One region of the Desulfosporosinus meridiei DSM 13257 genome, then DNA from elsewhere that is predicted to be linked to it. Evidence: riboswitches for the same ligand, from Rfam matches in the RefSeq annotation. Region 1 holds a riboswitch; each other region holds the start of a gene.
What was found. Region 1 has a riboswitch for cobalamin ahead of DESMER_RS02805 (DUF4430 domain-containing protein). Riboswitches for the same ligand answer to the same signal wherever they lie in the genome.
Positions count from the first base shown of each region.

Region 2: it holds a riboswitch for cobalamin, as region 1 does, so the genes downstream of both, thiC (phosphomethylpyrimidine synthase ThiC) here and DESMER_RS02805 (DUF4430 domain-containing protein) in region 1, are expected to answer to the same signal.
Region 3: it holds a riboswitch for cobalamin, as region 1 does, so the genes downstream of both, DESMER_RS02100 (nitrogenase component 1) here and DESMER_RS02805 (DUF4430 domain-containing protein) in region 1, are expected to answer to the same signal.
Region 4: it holds a riboswitch for cobalamin, as region 1 does, so the genes downstream of both, DESMER_RS10565 (bifunctional cobalt-precorrin-7 (C(5))-methyltransferase/cobalt-precorrin-6B (C(15))-methyltransferase) here and DESMER_RS02805 (DUF4430 domain-containing protein) in region 1, are expected to answer to the same signal.

Region 1 is NC_018515.1:600,797-605,316, reverse strand. Features, by position in the region: gene DESMER_RS02815 (outer membrane protein assembly factor BamB family protein) at 1-1,332, opposite strand, end outside; gene DESMER_RS02810 (hypothetical protein) at 1,478-2,281, opposite strand; gene DESMER_RS02805 (DUF4430 domain-containing protein) at 2,341-3,147, opposite strand; cobalamin riboswitch at 3,340-3,518, opposite strand; cobalamin riboswitch at 3,712-3,891, opposite strand; gene DESMER_RS02800 (5-methyltetrahydropteroyltriglutamate--homocysteine S-methyltransferase) at 4,472-4,520, opposite strand, start outside.
Region 2 is NC_018515.1:3,613,969-3,618,488, forward strand. Features, by position in the region: gene bzaB (B12 lower ligand biosynthesis ThiC-like protein BzaB) at 1-564, opposite strand, end outside; gene thiC (phosphomethylpyrimidine synthase ThiC) at 584-1,882, opposite strand; cobalamin riboswitch at 2,033-2,222, opposite strand; cobalamin riboswitch at 2,497-2,669, opposite strand; gene DESMER_RS16700 (DNA-3-methyladenine glycosylase) at 2,811-3,398, opposite strand; gene DESMER_RS16705 (formate--tetrahydrofolate ligase) at 3,605-4,520, opposite strand, start outside.
Region 3 is NC_018515.1:450,685-455,204, forward strand. Features, by position in the region: gene DESMER_RS02095 (NADH-quinone oxidoreductase subunit G) at 1-632, shown strand, start outside; cobalamin riboswitch at 711-893, shown strand; cobalamin riboswitch at 1,031-1,216, shown strand; gene DESMER_RS02100 (nitrogenase component 1) at 1,361-2,233, shown strand; gene cobO (cob(I)yrinic acid a,c-diamide adenosyltransferase) at 2,377-2,907, shown strand; gene DESMER_RS02110 (sensor histidine kinase) at 3,225-4,520, shown strand, end outside.
Region 4 is NC_018515.1:2,297,434-2,301,953, forward strand. Features, by position in the region: gene DESMER_RS10550 (helix-turn-helix domain-containing protein) at 1-157, shown strand, start outside; gene DESMER_RS10555 (B12-binding domain-containing radical SAM protein) at 203-1,549, shown strand; partial or broken gene DESMER_RS10560 (Uma2 family endonuclease) at 1,627-2,205, opposite strand; cobalamin riboswitch at 2,413-2,596, shown strand; gene DESMER_RS10565 (bifunctional cobalt-precorrin-7 (C(5))-methyltransferase/cobalt-precorrin-6B (C(15))-methyltransferase) at 2,759-4,009, shown strand; gene cobI (precorrin-2 C(20)-methyltransferase) at 4,009-4,520, shown strand, end outside.

The DNA.
Region 1 (4,520 bases):
CACAGGGTTGGGAATGCTGATGGTTGCCGTCAGCGTGAGTTTCTGACCGACTTTCAGAGAAGCCGGCCTGGCATTGGACCCGCTGGGTGAAAGAGCAAGGCTGATGGGGTTGCCTGTTTTAAAAAACCAGGCGTTGGGATTAGAAGAAACCGTTCCCGTAATAGCCGGGGACTGCTTGCCGCTTCCGGCGATAGGAACCGCTCCCGCCCCAGCCTCAAACCGGTAGGTTTTGTTGAAGGCCAGGGTGACAGAGCCGGGCTCGGCCTCACTCCAAAGAGTTTTACTTAAATTGACGGACAGTTTGTTGGGATTATCCCGGTCCCAGGCGACAGGGAGGGAGCTGCTAATCAGGGAACCGGTGCTCAGATAAAGGGCAAAGGCTCCGACCGTTTCCTCGCCGTCAATGGGCCGATTATAGGTAAGGCTTACTTCCCGGGGATTGTAGCCCGGGTAAACGTTGTTCTGGTTGTTGGCGGGCATCCGGGCGACAATCACCGGCTCAGGGTCGAGGCTGTCTCCCACTGTAACCGCCAGACTGCCTCTGACTTCCGGATTCTCTTGCAAAGCGGCGGTGATATAGACAATGCCGGCCAGCTTGCCGGTGACTGCCCCGCTGCTGCCCACGGCAGCAATCTCCGGCACCTGACTGGTCCAGACCAGAGCCGAGGAGGTGGTTACTTCATGGCCTGCCTGATCGTGAACTATCAAGGGCAAGGTGCCGCCCAACTGCACCTGATTGTGCTCGTCCGGCGAAGAGAGGATAAGCTCTTGTCCGCCAAGACTCTCCAAAGTCACTTGAGCCTGGGGAGTCTCTTGCGTTAAGGGCTCCCGAAAGGCGGGGTTTTCTTCATTTCCTTGGTTCTCGGTATTCTCCTGAATAAGTTCGGGGGCCTCCGACTTTAACCCAGGGATTTCTTCCTCCGGCAACACTCGCAGAACAGCCTGCTGGGTCTCCCCTTCCCAGAGGGCGGAAACGGTGATCTCCAGTTCACTCTCTCCGGGATTTTCCGGGACGACAAAACTGAGCTGGGCACTGTCCTCCTCTAAGGACTGCTCCTCTCCGGATTCTAAAGCATAGTACCATTGAATCCCCCCGTTGGCCGGGTTTTCCGCTGTACCAAAATAGGCCTTCAGGACAAGGGTTTCCCCGCTTTGATAAGCTTCCCGGCTGGGCTCTACTGTTAAGACTCGGCCGGCATTCTGACTTGTCAGAGAAGCCTCCGCCTCCCCTGCTTCCGAACCGGAAGGGGCCGCGGCTGCCGGCAGGCAGACGGAGCCGATTATTAAAAGAAGGACTAAGAACAAATTCAGCCCTTTGTGGGCAAACTTCATGTTATCTCCCCCAGTTAATTGGTAATTTTAACCAAAATTACTTTTTATAGATAATTTTTTAAACGCCTAAATCAGGAAGGGGTATTCCCTTCCTGACTTGAGCGGCAGAATTATATTAAAATTTCAGAGGGCAAAAGAGCTTAACTTACCAGCCTTTGTATTCCCAAACTACGGTATCACCGGATGTCAGCTCATAAACAGAGGCGGCATAGGCGGGAACGTCCGTTGTGCTGTTGGAGTGTACCACATGGTACTGCCAGCCGTCCGTGCCGGAGGCAAAGTCGCTGCCGATGCCGTAGACATAGCTGCCGCCGCTGAAGACGGTGAGGTTATTTTCCGCCCAGTCAGGGTCGGAATAGTTAGTGTTTCCAGCCATGGCTAAAGCGTGGAGAGCAGAGGAATTCTTCTGCAGGGTTTTGCTGTCATCCGTGAGCCAGCTCAGGTCGGCAAGGTACACGGTTTGATTGGTAGCCGTAAAGTCATTTGCCGTACCCGGGGCATCTACGACAACAGAAATGCCGGATATGCTGGGCGTCGCAGAACCGTCTGTTTCCACTACCACGTAGGCGCTGATTTCCATGCTGTCATAGTGAGCCGTGACATAGGCCCGGCCTTCGTCCAGCAGTTTGATTTTAACGGTATCCGTGTCGTCAATAGTGGCGACCTCCGTTGTCCCGTCGAGGAACTTAACCACGGAAGAGTCTGAGGTGGTCCACTCGATGTTTTCCGGATCGGCGATTTCTTCCGTCATCCAGGTGGTGCCGTCTAAACCGACAACCTGGATATTGGATACTTCGTCGTCCACTTCGCCTAAAATGGTAAAGTGATCGGAATTGGCCAAGGTCAGCATATCCGTAGCCGCCGCAGCCGGCGCCGGAGCGACAAAGAAGGTCAGCCCCAGGGCCATACTCATTACTAAACCGAGAATTTTTTGTTTGGTTTTAAACACACTTTTTCCCCCTTTAAATTAATTTGTTTTCTGCCCTCTGAAATTTCCGCCTCAGTGAATTAATGCAGCCATTTATACTCCCAGACTACGGTATCGCCGGATTGCAGCTCATAACGGGAGGCCGGATAATCGGGAACATCCATTGAACTGTTGGAGTGTACCACATAGTACTGCCAGCCTTCCACACCGGAATCGAAGTCGGAGCCGATGCCGTAGACATAGCCGCCGCCGTTAAAAAGGGTGAGGTTATTTTCCGCCCAGTCGGGGTCGGAATAATGAGTGTTTCCAGCCATGGCTAAAGCGTGCAGGGCCGAGCAATTTTTCTGCAGGGTATTGTATTGATCGGCCAGCCAAGCCAGGTCCGTAAGGTACACGGTTTGGTTGGTGACAGAAAGGTCATTTGCCGTGCCGGGGGCATCCACTTGAACGGAAATACCGGATATGCTGGGCGTCGCGGCACTGTCCGACTCCACTACCACGTAGGCGCTGATTTCCATGGCGTCGTAGTGAACCGTGATATAGGCCCGGCCTTCGTCCAGCAATTTGATTTTGACGGTATCTGTGTCGTCGATGGTGGCGACTTCCGTTGTCCCGTCCAGGAACTTAACCACGGAAGAGTCTGAGGTGGTCCACTGAATGTTTTCCGGATCGGCGATTTCTTCCGTCATCCCGGTAGTGCCGTCTAAGCCGACGACCTGGATGTTCGTGACTTCGTCATCGATCTCACCTAAGATGTTAAAATGCTCGGAATCGGCAAAGGTTAGAGTATCCATAGCTGCCTCAGCCGGTGCCGGAGCGACAAAGAAGGTCAGGCCCAAGGTTAAAGTCATTGCTAAACCAAGAAACTTTTGTTTGATTTTTAACATGGCTATCCCCCTTCGAATTAATTTGTTTTCTTCCCTCTGAAATTTCCGCCTCAATAAAAAAGAACCGATGTTTTCGGTTCTGGGATAATGTGACCACACTGTAAAGATGACGATAAAAATAGGTAGCCTAAAGCCTGCTCCTAGTTCTTGTCATCCACAGCTAAGTTGATCCACTTGCTTCCCCCCGAAAGACTTATGATCCTGATCAGGGCAGGTCTCCTGACTCGAAGTCATCCTCCTCCCTTGCCTTCCCGGGCTTACCCAGTGGATTCTTATAAGGGATTCGTCCTTCATACAGTAGCGGGGCTGTTCCGGCTTCGCACCGGATTCCTTATTAATGCTTTTCAGCAACCCTAATCAGCTATTCAGTTTTTAGAGCTTGTCCCTTGCTTAATTTGTTATTCGCCTCACCTCAATCTTATAGCGCCAGAAGACACTGCAAACCGTACTTTCTGAGCACAAAAAAAGAGCCGATTCTTTCGGCCCTTCGCAAACATGACACGCTAAAGTAAGATGTCCGCATCTATTACTCTAATTTACCACACTTACCTTCCCCCGAAAGAGTTGTGACTTTTGAACATGGCAGGTCTCCTGACTCGAAATCATCCTCCTCCCTTGCCTTCCCGGGCTTACCCAGTGGATTCTTATAAGGGATTCGTCATTCATACAGTAGCGGGGCTGTCCTGGATTTTCACCAGTGTTCCCATTTTGATGCTTTAAGCAACCATATTCAACATATTAAGTTGAGTTAAATTTTCGACTCTTGATTATCACCTACATTATACCAATTAACAGCTTGAGTCAACAGAATATTTTGACTAAATAGAGAGAATCCCGTCGTTATAAAACTGTCGATTCCTGACGCAGCTGCACCCGCTTCTGCCCGCGGCAAACAAACTTGCCCAGGAATCCGAAGCCATTGATAGTAAAACCGAAATAAAAAAGCTTTTTACCACATTGAAGCGTAAAAAGCTTAACCATTTTTAGGTACTACAGTAATCCCAAAAACAAAGGTCAAAACACCTCCTATCATCCCTAGGTTATCGGATCGTTGGCTTAAGTAGGTCTCCTAGCTCAAGATCATCATCTGCTTACGTCTTCCAGAAAATAAAACCAGTGCCATAAGTGACGCTGGTTTGGATTGCAAGCGGCAGGTCAGCTAGAAACAGCTTCATTATTATATAGAAGGAAACTATGTAATTATACGATTAGTACCTCTGACCGTTTTAAAAAAGCCGCCACACCCAGTGACGGCTTTTTAGATTACATAGTACGAAGCTTCAGCCCTTGTTGCTGCAACTGATGTCTGTATACTCTACCCCTCTTACTTCCAAACTTCCTCGGCAATTTCCTTAACCAAGATAAGTTTCGCC
Region 2 (4,520 bases), 1.9 Mb from region 1:
ACCGCCCCGGCTAACCACGTCCGTTACCCGTCCGGTGTTTTGCATTCTTTTGATGACGTCCATATTCAGAGCACAATGAATCGCCATAAAATCCAGCCCGTCCGCCGCTTGTCGTTCAATTACCTCGAAAATATCCTCCTCTCTCATACTGACAACACTGCCGTATTTCTCAATGGCCTCGATCCCTGCCTGGTAAATCATGGTGCTCCCCATGGCTACATGAGCCAGGGACAAGGACTGCTTCCTCATGCCGTCGATGTCTTTTCCCGTACTTAAATCCATAAAGCTGTCGCAGCCGGCTTCTTCCGCAATGGCCAGCTTGCGGGCTTCCATTTCCATGTCGTCGCGATCGCTGGAGGTGCCAATCAGGGCGTTAACCTTAATCCGCAAACCTGCCCCGATCCCACAGTATTTAAATTCCTTGCGGTTTTTGTTTCTGGGAATGACGATTCTCCCTTCGGCAACTCCCTGCCGGATAAATTCCGCCTCAAGATTCTCATCAGTCGCCACAGCTTCCATTTCCTCGGTAATGATCCCGGCCCGGGCTTTTAAAACCTGTGTCATATTAACCACCTTTCCTTTCTTAACAGCTATGCTTAGTTGTGTTCAGATACTTGGCGACAATTTCCATTGCACAATACTTCCCGCACATGGCGCAAGCCGTAGATTCCCCGTTGTTGCGGGTTTTCCTGATCTCTGCCGCTCTGGGCGGATCAATGGCCAGTTCTAATTGTCTTTTCCAGTCCAGTTGCTTGCGGGCCAGAGACATTTCCAAATCCCATTGCCAGGCTTCTTTCCTCCCTTTGGCCAGGTCGCCGACATGGGCAGCGATCCGGGCGGCTATGACTCCCTCCCGCACCTGATCAGCACTGGGTACGCCGATATGTTCAGCCGGGGTGACATAACAAAGAAATTCCGCCCCTGCCCAGGCACTGAGTGCTCCTCCTATTGCAGCATTAATATGGTCGTAACCGGCGGCAATATCCGTCAGCAATGGACCGAAGACAAAGTAAGGGGCTCCCTGACAAAGGCTCTTTTGCAATGTAACCGTGGCCTTCACATGCTCAAGAGGCATATGCCCGGGCCCTTTAATCATAATTTGGACCCCCGCTGCCCTAGCCCGTCTGACCAGTTCCCCCAAGATAACCAATTCTTGAACTTGGGCTCCATCCAGGGAATCAGCCAGACACCCCGGCCTCATCCCATCAGCCAGGCTGAGAGTAACATTATATTTCCGGGCAATTGCCAAGACCCGGTCATATTGTTGATAAAGAGGATTTTCACATTCATTGGCGATCATCCAACCGATTAAATGAGCACCTCCGTAACTTACCAGAGGATCAAGGCGGCTTTCTCTCTTGGCTCGTTCTACAACATCCATAGTCGTTGCACAGTGTAAAGCCAAGAAGTCAACACCATCTGCCGCATGCCGTTCAATAACCTCAAACATTTCCTCTGCTGTCATTTTCACCGTGGAACCGTACTTTTTCCCAGCTTCAGCGATTGCCTGATAAACAGGGAGTGTGCCAACGGGTACGGAAGCAGAATTCAGGGTTTCCAGGCGCATGGCATCAATATCCCCGCTGACGCTCAGATCCATGAGAGCATCTGTACCTGCCGCCAAGGCTGTTTTGACCTTGCTGATTTCTTCAGCAAGGGAAGCTTCACTGCCGTAAAGACCGATACTGGCACTAACCTTTGTCCTCAGCCCCTTGCCGATACCTACAGGCATAATATTTTTGTGGTTGATATTACCGGGGATGACAATTGCACCTGCTGCAACTCCCTGCCTGATAAATTCCGGGGAGACTTTCTCCCGGGCTGCCACCTGCTCCATTTCAGAAGTAATTGTTCCTTCCAAGGCCCTTGTTAATAAACTCATCATTATCCTCCTTTGAACCTTTCATTGCTCAAAATAACCCCTATTAATAAGTCGTTATTTGCCTACCCTCCCTTTTTAAAATAAAAAAGTCCACACCTTAATTAGATGTGAACATTTCCACCGTTCCCGTCTTGCTGCCTTTATAAAGAACAGCTGGCAACAATTCAGGCAGGTCTCCTGACTTCCGGCGTAACGTCCGTGTCTCCCTTCCCGCCTGCTTTGCCTATCGGACAACAAGCGGTGGCTATGAGATGGACTACCGGTTACAGTGGCGGGACCGTCCGGGACTTACACCCGATTCCCTATTCTCCCTCGCGGGCACCTGAACGTTATCATATTTACTTAGAGTCACTTTTTAACCGGTTTCCTGTCCCCGCTGCTGCAGTGCGTTGAGACCAGAGTAAGCTTTCAGTGACACATTGTTTTCCGGTGCATAAATCCCAATACCCCGCATTCATCTCGGGGTTTATCATGCAACTCCCAAGGGTACATCTTCCTCTCCTCCTTAGAAATTAATAACCTTAGGCTATTTTTTAAAGCAAAAAAACCCGCAACTCAATAGAGCGCGGATTTTTCCATCATCCTCACCTAAACCGGCTTAATACGCGAAGCCGATGCTAAGTATTTTACAGGCAGGTCTCCTGACTCAGGCTCACAGCTTCCTTGCCTCCTTCCTCCTTACAGAGTGGTCATGGCCAAAGCTCCCCTTTACAGTGGCGGGTCCGTCCGGGACTTTCACCCGGTTCCCTATTCTCCCTCATTGGGCACCTGTAAAATTATGTTTATTTACTAATGATCATACTTAAGAAAACCGAGGATGTCAAGATACCTTTTAGATCAGGGCCCTCTGATCTTGTCAAACTTGAATCCATTCAACCATAAGGGCCTGCACTGAGAGAAATCCACCGACCTCTCCAGCTATTGTCCCTTATCTAGATACAAAGGGATTGCCCTCTACCCAAAAACGCCAGGGATAGTGTACGGCTTCTCTGCTGTTATTAATACCTATTCTTGGACCTACGGCAATGGACCCGACTTCCTTTCCTTCTGCGATAAACAGTGGATACTCAAACATCCCTCTCCCGTAATCTTCCTTAACTATCCCTAGAGATTTGGTTAACTTTCCCGGTCCATTGGTTAACTCCAGTTCTTTTTTTACGTTTCCCCGGCGTTGATACATCAGATCAAATCCGGAACAGGGCTCCAGGGCTCTGATTAACACCGCCTCCGGGTGCCCGATTTCTCCACTGACTACATTCATAAGACAATGGGTATGCATAACATAAGTATAGGCATACCCAGGTGGGCCAAACATTACTTCAGTTCTTTTAGTCCTTCGGTTGCCATAACTATGAGCCGCCCGATCTTCCGGTCCAATGTAGGCTTCAGTTTCTACAATCCATCCCGACGCTGTGCCAAACTCTGTTTCCTTCACTAGCAATTTCCCCAACAAAGCAGGAGCTAAGTTAAGGGTAGGTTGTTGAAAAAAAGCATAGTCTATCGGTTGAAATGTCATAACTCTATCTCCTTATTCCGAACTTCCAGTAGTAGGGGAATACTCATGTTTCTGATATTACCCTAGCGTCATTGTACACTTATTTTCCCTTAGTTATTCTTTAATTGTTTTTATGCAGGGACATTTTAAAGACCGCCGAATTCCTTGTGTCCAAGGATTCGCGCGGTCTTTCCACTTTCTATCTATAGTCAGGAATGAACCTAGGATTAGAACAACCCTGTAATTGTTCCCTCCGCATCAATATCCATTCTCGTGGCAGCCGGTCGTTTTGGTAATCCCGGCATGGTCATAATCGTACCTGTAACTGCCACCAGGAACCCGGCACCGGCGGAAAGACGCAATTCCCGAACTGTGATGGTAAAACCTGTCGGTCTGCCTAAGCGAGTGGGATCGTCAGTAAAAGAATACTGAGTCTTAGCCATGCAAATCGGTAAATTACCATAACCCATCTCCACATATTTCTTCATAGAAGCTTGAGCAGCTTTATCGAAGATAACTCCATCTGCTCCATAAATATCTTTGGCTATTTTCTCGATTTTCTCTTCAATGGACAAATCCAATTCATAGAGCACCTTAAATTTAGCTTCTTCCCGTTGGAGCACGGAGAGGACCGTTTCAGCAAGCTCAACGCCTCCTTCTCCACCGCGCATAAACACTTCGGAAAGGGCAACTTCTGCACCTAACTCCTGGCATCTTTCGCGAACTAGGTTTAGTTCAGCTTCCGAATCCGTTGGGAATCTATTGATAGCCACAACCGCCGGTACACCGAATTTCGCCATGTTTTCAATGTGTTTTTCCAGATTGACTACCCCCCGTGCCAAGGCTCCCAAGTCTTCTGTACCTAATTGATCTTTAGCCAGGCCGCCGTTCATCTTTAAGGCCCGAACAGTTGCCACAATGACAACAGCCTCAGGTTTCAATCCACCATAACGGCATTTCAGATCAAAAAACTTTTCTGCCCCTAGGTCTGCTCCAAAACCGGCTTCTGTCACCAGATAATCTGCCAGTTTCAGACCAAGTTTTGTGGCCATGATGCTGTTACACCCGTGGGCGATATTGGCAAATGGTCCGCCATGAATAAAGACAGGAGTGTTTTCTAAAGTCTGGACAAGATTTGGTTTA
Region 3 (4,520 bases), 150 kb from region 1:
TGACCTGTCAAAAGCTGGGGGAATGTTCATTGGCAGACTATGCCTATGAATATGGTGTAAACGGAAAAGTTTACAATGGGGAAAAACGCCGGCTTCCCATTGATGATACAAACCCATATATCTTAAGAGATCTCAACAAATGCATATTATGCGGAAAATGTGTTGCTACTTGTGAGGAAGTAGCGGAACGCAGTGTAATTAGTTTTGCAAATCGTGGATTTGAGACTAAGATTTCAACTTTTATGGACACCGACTTAAAGGATTCGGCTTGTGTTTATTGCAATAGATGCGTAGCAATCTGTCCAGTGGGAGCTCTTGTGGATAAGAGTATGGTAGGTAAAGGCAGAGTGTGGGAGTTTACGACAGAAGAAGTAACCTGTACATTTTGCGATTACGGCTGTAAATTTGTTATTAACTCAAAACATGGCAAAGTTGTTGGGGTTATAGCAAAATCGGCTGCCAATGGCCGACCGCTTTGTCTTAAAGGGCGTATGGGCGCTGATTTTAGTTATAACCCTCACCGGACGGAGTTGCCTTTCATCAATCAAGATGGTGAGTTTATTCAAGTTAGCTGGGCGGAGTTTCTAGGTTTAGGCAATATACTAGAAAAGATAAATATGCTGGAAAAATAGGCCTTTACTAAGTGGTTTCTGTCTTGCTTGTAGCAGACACTTGACCGAGGGTCGCCTTTATGATAAGTTTAGTTTGCCAATTTATATAGATAAGCAAGAGATTTTTCTTACTGAAAAATTGTAACAGGGAAGTCGGTTGAAATCCGACGCGGTCCCGCCACTGTAATGGGGAGTTACTGCCACATCCACTGAGGAAACTTGAGAAGGAGGCAGTTTACGAGGAACCTGAGCCAGGAGACCTGATTGCTTATGCTTTACTCACGGAAGATGGGTGGAGGGACTTGCTGTTTAGCCCTTCATTTCTGGAGGGCTTCATTTATTACAGGGAGCTGCTCTACCAATGCAATTAGAGAGCGGAGGAATGTACTGCATAATTGCCGTAGGGTCAGATAGACAATTAAAAACTAATAGATTTAGGTACTAAAGTTTGAGAACTTTGGTTTAAAAGGGAAGCAGGTGTAATTCCTGCATGGTCCCGCCGCTGTGATGGGGAAATGGTTCAGTTATGCCACTGGTTAAGACTGGGAAGGTGTGAATCATTGATGACCTGAAGTCAGAAGACCTGCCTAAAGCTCTATGCCACAAATCCACGAGCGATGGAGGAGGTTTTATTTGTGCTGAGCAATATTTTTCAGCGTTTAGCCTCTCGACTATCGGTTGAGAGGTTTTTTATTGTCGAATCTTTTAGTGAGTACAGTAGATAAGAACCACTGGAGGAGGGAGTTCTTATGCAACTACTTCAAGTTCCTGGATTGGAGGAAAGTGATCCGAAGGAATCGGAAAAATTCAGTATATCTATGTTTGACAGGTATTCACAATACCTTATTGATCTTACGTTTCGGCAAAGGAGGGAAAAGAAGATAAATCAAGTAAATATTATTGGGTATACCCCTCTAAGTCTGGGCGAAGAATCCCATTTTTTCGAAATCATTGACGAACTGGGTAAACTAGGTTTGGAAATCAATTGCTCGCCCTTAGAGAAAATTGGCTTGGAGACCTATAGAAAAATGTCCTCAGCAGCCTTAAACCTTGTCGTATCCCATGAGGGGCTAGGTCTTGCTCGGTATATGGAAATAGAATATTCGATACCTTATAGTTTGAATGTACCGGTAGGTTTATGGGGTATGCGGCAGTTGTTTAAAGTTTTGGGTGAGATCCCAGGCCTTCCGCAAAGCTTAACAAGTCAGGAAAGATATGCCCCCACCAGGAAGCCACAGTCTGGACAAAGCGCCGTCGTGATAGGTGAACCCCTCTTTGCTTCTTGCATGGCTGCTTGTCTGCTTAATGACTTTGGGCTTAACTATGTTAAAACAGCCAGCCTGATAAAAATGGATAGGCGAATGGAGAAAGTTTATCAGGAAAAGTCGCTTTCCCATGTCCACTTGTTTGAAGACAAGGAAGCCCTTGCCCGGTGGATCGAAATAATACGGCCGGATATCATTGTTGGTGACCCGCTTTATCAGAGACTCCTGGGCCCAGGCTCTGCCCAATATGTGTCTATTCCACAAGTAGGCTTGAGCGGATCTATCTATACTGGGATGGATTACGAGTATATCGGAAAAAGAGGCTATGACTATTTAGCTTCTTTTATCGCAGGATAACTTTTAATATTGGAGGAGCGTACCTTACAAGGGCGAGAATATCAAATTCTTTGTTGTATTGGGGTACCACTCCGCCTTGTAGAAGTAGAGTCTCATGATTGGACAAGTTTTAAGTACTAAGTCAAAAGAAGGGAGACAAAAGCATGGAACAAGGACTTATCCATATTTATACCGGTGCTGGAAAGGGTAAGACCACGGCAGCAATTGGGTTAGGAATCAGAGCCTATGGGCAGGGACTTAAGGTTAATATGGTTCAATTTTTAAAAGGATGGGATACCGGAGAAATGAAAGTTATCGCCGCCTTAGAACCCCACTTTCAAATCTTTCGTTACAAAGAAAATGACAAATTTGTTTGGGAAATGAGCGATGAAGAAACAGGTAGTTTGAAAAGAGAAATGCGGGTTTGTCTGAATTATGCTATTGAGGCAATCATGAGCGAGGAGTGGGACATGGTCATCCTGGATGAGATTATGGCTGCTGTGAATTATCGTTTTCTACCGCTGGCGGAAGTAGTTGAGGCAGTAAAGAACAAACCTAAAAAACTCGAACTGATTTTGACAGGGAGAGATGCTCCAGTAAAGTTAATCGAATTAGCGGATTATGTCTCAGAAATAACCTCTCTCAAACATCCCATGGAAAAGGGCATAATGGCGCGAGTGGGAATTGAATATTAAAATTTGTCTGTGCCTAATAAAGATCGTGGGGCGGTAAAAAGCTTGTTTTTCAAGCTCTTTAGCGCCCCACTTTAATCAAAGCCGTTAAAAACATTAGAGGTTACGCCTCGATTTTTACAAGAGTCGGATTTGCTGTCCGCAGTATTTTTCTATATTATCAAATAGAATGCGATCTTTATTTTTTTTTTATGCTCTTTACTTAAATTTTTACATCATTTATATGTACAAAAGCACTATAATTAAGGCTGCATTTAGTATGTTTGTTTAAGTTTGTCAGACAATAATGATCTAGACCGTAAATAATGAGGGTGATAAGGATGCCAAAGGGAAAACTTACAATATTCTTAGGAGCAGCATACGGGGTTGGAAAAACTTATGCCATGTTAGAAGCGGCTATAGGAAGGTTGTCAGAAGGTATAGATGTCGTTGTGGGTTTCGTTGAGACTCACAGTAGAACAGATACTGAGGCAATGGTTCAGAAATTAACGGTCATTCCCACAAGATATCTGAACTATAAGGGTAAGATTTCTCGAGAAATGGATCTGGAAGCTGTCTTGACAAGGCATCCACAACTTGTCTTAATTGATGAATTGGCTCATACGAACGCAGAGGGATCACGGCATAAAAAACGTTATATGGATGTCAAAGAATTATTGTCAGAAGGCATCAATGTATATACGACAATGAATATTCAGGACTTAGAAACCCTGAATGATATCGTAGCTCAAATTACTGGGGTAACTGTAGGAGAGACAGTACCTGACCAGATGCTAGAAATAGCCTCCCAAATTCAGTTGATCGATATTCCCCCCGAGGAGTTAATTCAAAGGCTAAAAGATGGTAAGGTGCATGTTCCCGATCAGGAAACAGAGGGCTTTAAAAATTTCTTTCGGATGGGCAATATTAACGCTTTGAGAGAATTAGCTCTCCGCTATACTGCGCAACGCGTAGATCGTCAGCTGGAATCTTATCGGAGAGTCCACGGGATAGCCGTACCCTGGCCTACAGGAGAGAAGATTTTGGTCTGCATAAGTGCCAGTCCCTTTTCAGCGCAGTTAATTCGGATAGCTAAAAGAATGACAGAGAAAGTACAAGGGGAGTTATTAGCCGTCCATGTGGAAACTCTGCGCCGCTTCCCCAGTAGTGAGGCAGAAAAAGATTCTATGGCTAAAAATCTCCGTTTGGCGGAGGAATTAGGTGCGGAAATTATTGGTTTAACAGGGAACGGTGTTGCTGAGGCAATTCTAGAAGCAGCCAAAAAACGCAATGTATCCCAGATAATTATTGGCAAGCCCGAGCATACCCGTTTTTGGGAGATCTTGCATGGATCCGTCGTGGACAAGGTAATTCGACAAAGTCAAGGAATTAGCATCCATGTTATCCCTGGGAATAAGCAGGAGGTAGGCCTGTCGCAAATTCATAGATTGAAGAAAAACGAAGATACTGGAGCTAAGACTCAGCAGAGGATTTTTCCACAGATTATTCCTTATTTGGTCTCAGGCCTGATGATTACTCTCATGACCTTATTTTTTAGGGGATTAAGTCCTTTTTTTGGCCTGGTTAATATTTCCTTAGCTTACGTACTTCCTATTCTAATCAGTGCTGCTCGCTGG
Region 4 (4,520 bases), 1.7 Mb from region 1:
ACTTTCGGAGAGAGTTGGAATAACAATGGCTAACCTTTCTATTCTAAAAAATGGGAAAGCCAAAGCGATTCGATTAACAACGTTAGAGGGGATTTGTAAAGCTTTAGAATGTCAGCCTGGAGATATTTTAGAATACAAAAATGACCAAGACAATTAATGATAATCAAGTTGGGATCTTTAAGTAAAAAGAAAGGGCAATGGAATGAAAATTAAATTAATCCAGCCAAAAATGAGTCTTAGACCCATGGATTCAGAATTTAAACGCTTAATGTCACCTTCCTTGTCCCTATTAGTATTAGCTGCTCTTACTCCGAAGGAACATTCAATAATCATTGAAGATGAAAATGCTAATCTACTTAACTTAGAGGATTCCCCAGATCTAGTTGGAATTACAGTGAATATTGATACTTCTAATCGAGGGTATCAAATTGCTGAGTATTATCGCAAGAAAAAGGTCCCAGTCATCCTGGGCGGGATTCATGTCAGTGCAAATCCTGAAGAAGCCTTACAGTTTGCGGATTCTATTTGTATCGGAGAGGCTGAAAACCTTTGGCTTGATATTCTTTCCGACGTAAGTCTAGGTCAACTAAAACCTAAGTATTATTCCACGATAATAGCTGATCCCAGCAAAATACCTATTCCACGCTGGAGTCTAACTCCCTCTGGAAAATACCTCTATACTAATATCATTGTTGCCAGCCGTGGATGCCCCTTTAAATGTGAATTCTGCTATAATAGCTGCGATTATGTACATCATCAATATCGCAATCGGCCAATAGCCAATGTCCTTGAGGAGATAAAACAGCTAAAAACCAAACACGTCATGTTCATTGATGATAACCTTATTGGGGATATTGGCTGGACCAGAGCATTTCTTGAGGAAATTAAACCCCTTGGTCTCAAATGGAATGCAGCTGTATCTGCTAATATACTCAATCATCTGGATGTATTAGATCAAATGCAAGAGAGTGGTTGTCAAAGCCTATTTATTGGCTTCGAGTCAATTAATGAACAGTCCATTCGAAGTGTTCAAAAGTTCCAAAATAAACGAGAAAATTATGAGCGCTTGATTCATGAGCTGCATAAGCGAGGTATTATGGTAAATGCCAGCCTTGTCTTTGGTTTTGATCATGATTCTCCCCAAGTTTTTCAAAACACTCTGGACTGGTTGGTTAAAAACAAAGTCGAAACAATGACAGCTCACATTCTCACACCGTATCCAGGTACAATTTTATATGAAAGGTTCTTTTCAGAGGGAAGGATTGTTGATTTTGATTTAAGCCATTATAACACTGCCAACGTTGTCTTTTCCCCTAAACAGATGAGTCAGAAAGAATTACTAGAGGGGTATTTGTGGATTTACAAAGAGTTCTACTCATTTAAAAATATTTTTAAAAGAATACCTGACCATCCGAAGCAAAAAGTGCCATATCTGTTATTTAGTTTAATCTATCGTAAATTTGGGAAATTAATTTCTAAAATTGCTAGTTTGGGTTTTATGAGTTCTGTTGGTAGATTAGCAAGGAAGCTTTCTTATCATATTGAGTAAGCTCTTAACCGAAGAACAGTGGCTTGTTTACTTACAACATGCCACTGTTCTTCGGTTCTATTTTCTTTCCTTATGAGTTAAGAAAAAACATCCTGCAAATCTATTATAAGATCTTGAAAAATGCCTACGACGATTGAATCTTCCTCAATATACACTTCCGGGCGGCTAAATTTTCCTTACTTAGTAAGTTGGAAAACCGAAATAGTCTTTTCCTCCGGGTGAACGATCCAGTACTCACGAACCCCAACTTTTTCATAAAGATTAAATTTATCTTTAAGGTCTTTTTGAAACGTAGAGGGTGAAGTTATCTCAATAACCAAGTCTGGACTTCCTATACAACCCCGATCGTCTAATTTATGTTTGTCACAAATGATTACAATATCAGGTTGTACGACAGTAGATGTTTGATCAGCACTCTCATGTACTTGGGGTAAACGTACATCGAAGGGGGCAGCGTAAACTCTGCATTGTTTTCATTTCATATAATTGTTGAATAGAGTATGTAACTGACCAGAAATCTCTTGATGCTTACGAGAAGGGGCGGGAGTCATATTGTAAGCTTTGCCGTTAATTAATTCCCAGCGCTCATCATCTGGCCACGTGAGGTAGTCTGGGTATGTAAACAATCGTTGATTGTACTTTAGATTCTTACCCAAGGAAATCCCTCCGTTCCATTTATTTCCTATCAATAATCTAACATATCCGCTTACGTAGAACAAGAACATAATAAGAATACCGGAATGACATGTATTTGAATAAACTTTGTGAATATTATAATGTTTTTAACAAATTATTTTGAAATAGAGGAATTTAGTATATACTTATAGAATAACTCATTATTGTTAAGACTCAATTTGTTAAATTAATATTGTTATGCTTAAGGTTCCTTTGAATTTAAAGGATCTAAGAGGGGAAGTCGGTGAAAATCCGGCGCGGTCCCGCCACTGTAAACAAGGAGTTTTCTTCGCCTAGTTGTGTTATTAGACATGATTAATGGAGAGAATGATGATCTGAAGCCAGGAAACCTGCCTTAAGTAGCATCACCAACCTACGAGCGATAGGAGATGTGTGTGTTTATTTGGGTAAACCATACGAGCCGCTCAGGCTCGTTTTTTTATACTATACTGAAAAAAGCGAAAATAGACCGAAGCCGCCTGACAGAAGGCTAACAAGTACTAAAACATCAACATTAGGGAAGAAGGGTAATGAATGTTACAGGTGATCGGCATTGGCCCTGGGAGGCCGGAATGGTTGCCACCCGCGATTAATGAACTTGTGAAGAACTGCGAAATCTTGATCGGAGGATCTAGGGCTCTGGAACTCTTTCCAGATTTCACGGGACAAACCTATGTCCTGTCCGGTAATCTGGCCAGGAGTATAGAAGTGATCCGAAGCGCATTAACGGAAAAGAACGTTATTGGAGTTCTCGTCTCCGGTGATCCAGGGTTTTTTAGTTTTTTACCCAGACTTAAGAAAGAGTTTCCCGAGGAGAGGATCGATGTACATCCGGGGATTAGTTCTCTGCAGTTTGCCTTTGCCAGAGCTGAGCTTGCTTGGCAGGAGGCAGACTTTGCCAGTGTTCATGGCCGCGAGCTGTCAGTATTACCTCAAGTGATAACCCGTCCGACAGCGGTTCTGACCGGTGGGGAAAACACTCCCCAGGCAATTGCTCAATTTTATCTGGAGCAGGGAAATAATCCGCAGATATCCATAGGAAATGCCCTGGCTTATCCGGAGGAATTTTGGGCAACAATGGATGCAGAGAAGTTGGCTCAGGAAGAGACCTTGCTAAAGAATGCCATTGTCATTCTTCATCCGGATTCTAAGCAAACGAGTATCTCTAATAACCAACCATCTGATTCCTATCCCCCTAAGAGAGGTACAAAGTTAAGTCTGGGAATACCAGACGAGGAGTTCTTAAGGGGCAAGGTTCCCATGACCAAAGCGGAAATCCGCGTCCAAGTCCTGGCCAAAGCCCAAATTTCTACAAAGGATCGCGTTGTAGACATCGGTGCGGGCACGGGGAGTATAAGTATTGAAGCTGCCGGTCTGGCTTCTGAAGGTGTGGTATACGCCATCGAACACAATACGGAGGCTCAGGAACTAATTCTAGCTAATCAAGAAAAGTTTGCAGTTCCAAATCTTCGGCTAATTCCAGGAGCCGCTCCCGATGTCTTCGGAGAGCTGCCTCCGGTGGATGTCTGTATCATCGGCGGCAGCAGCGGCAGACTGTCGGAAATACTACAAACAGTTCCCCTGATTAAAGGGGGAAGGATCGTGATCACAGCAGTAACCATAGAAACTGTTGCCCAAGGGTTAAAATTGCTCACGGATTACAACTATCAGGATATTGACACGATTTCTATTCAAGCTGTCCGCTGGAAAACAGTACAAACCTTGCATATGGCTCAAGCATTGAATCCAATCTTTATTATCTCAGCAAGAAAAGGGGAAAAGTGATGAATATATCATGGGGGAAATTCTATGGAGTCGGAGTCGGTCCCGGTGACCCTCAACTCTTGACCTTACAAGCTGTCGAAGTACTAAAATCCGTCGATTTAGTAGCCGTTCCAAAATCCAAGATGGATCGAGAAAGTGTGGCTTGGGATATAGCTAAAGTTCATTGTCCCTCAGATGCTCGTTTAATGGAACTAGAAATGCCGATGACTGCTGATCAGCAGGTTTTAGCAAAAGCTTGGCAAACTGGAGCTGAAGCCATTTTGGCAGAATTAAAGCAGGGTAAATCAGTAGCCTTCATTACCTTAGGCGACCCATCCCTGTATAGTACCTACAGTTATTTGCTTAATATTCTTCAGGAACAATTACCCCAGGAATGCATTAAAACTATCCCCGGAATAACAGCCATGGCTGCCGCAGCCGCCAAGATTAACCTGCCGCTGGCCACAGGGGATGAACCTCTCCTTATCTTACCAAGTACGGAAGATGTGGGAGACTACCTGAACTTCCCTAA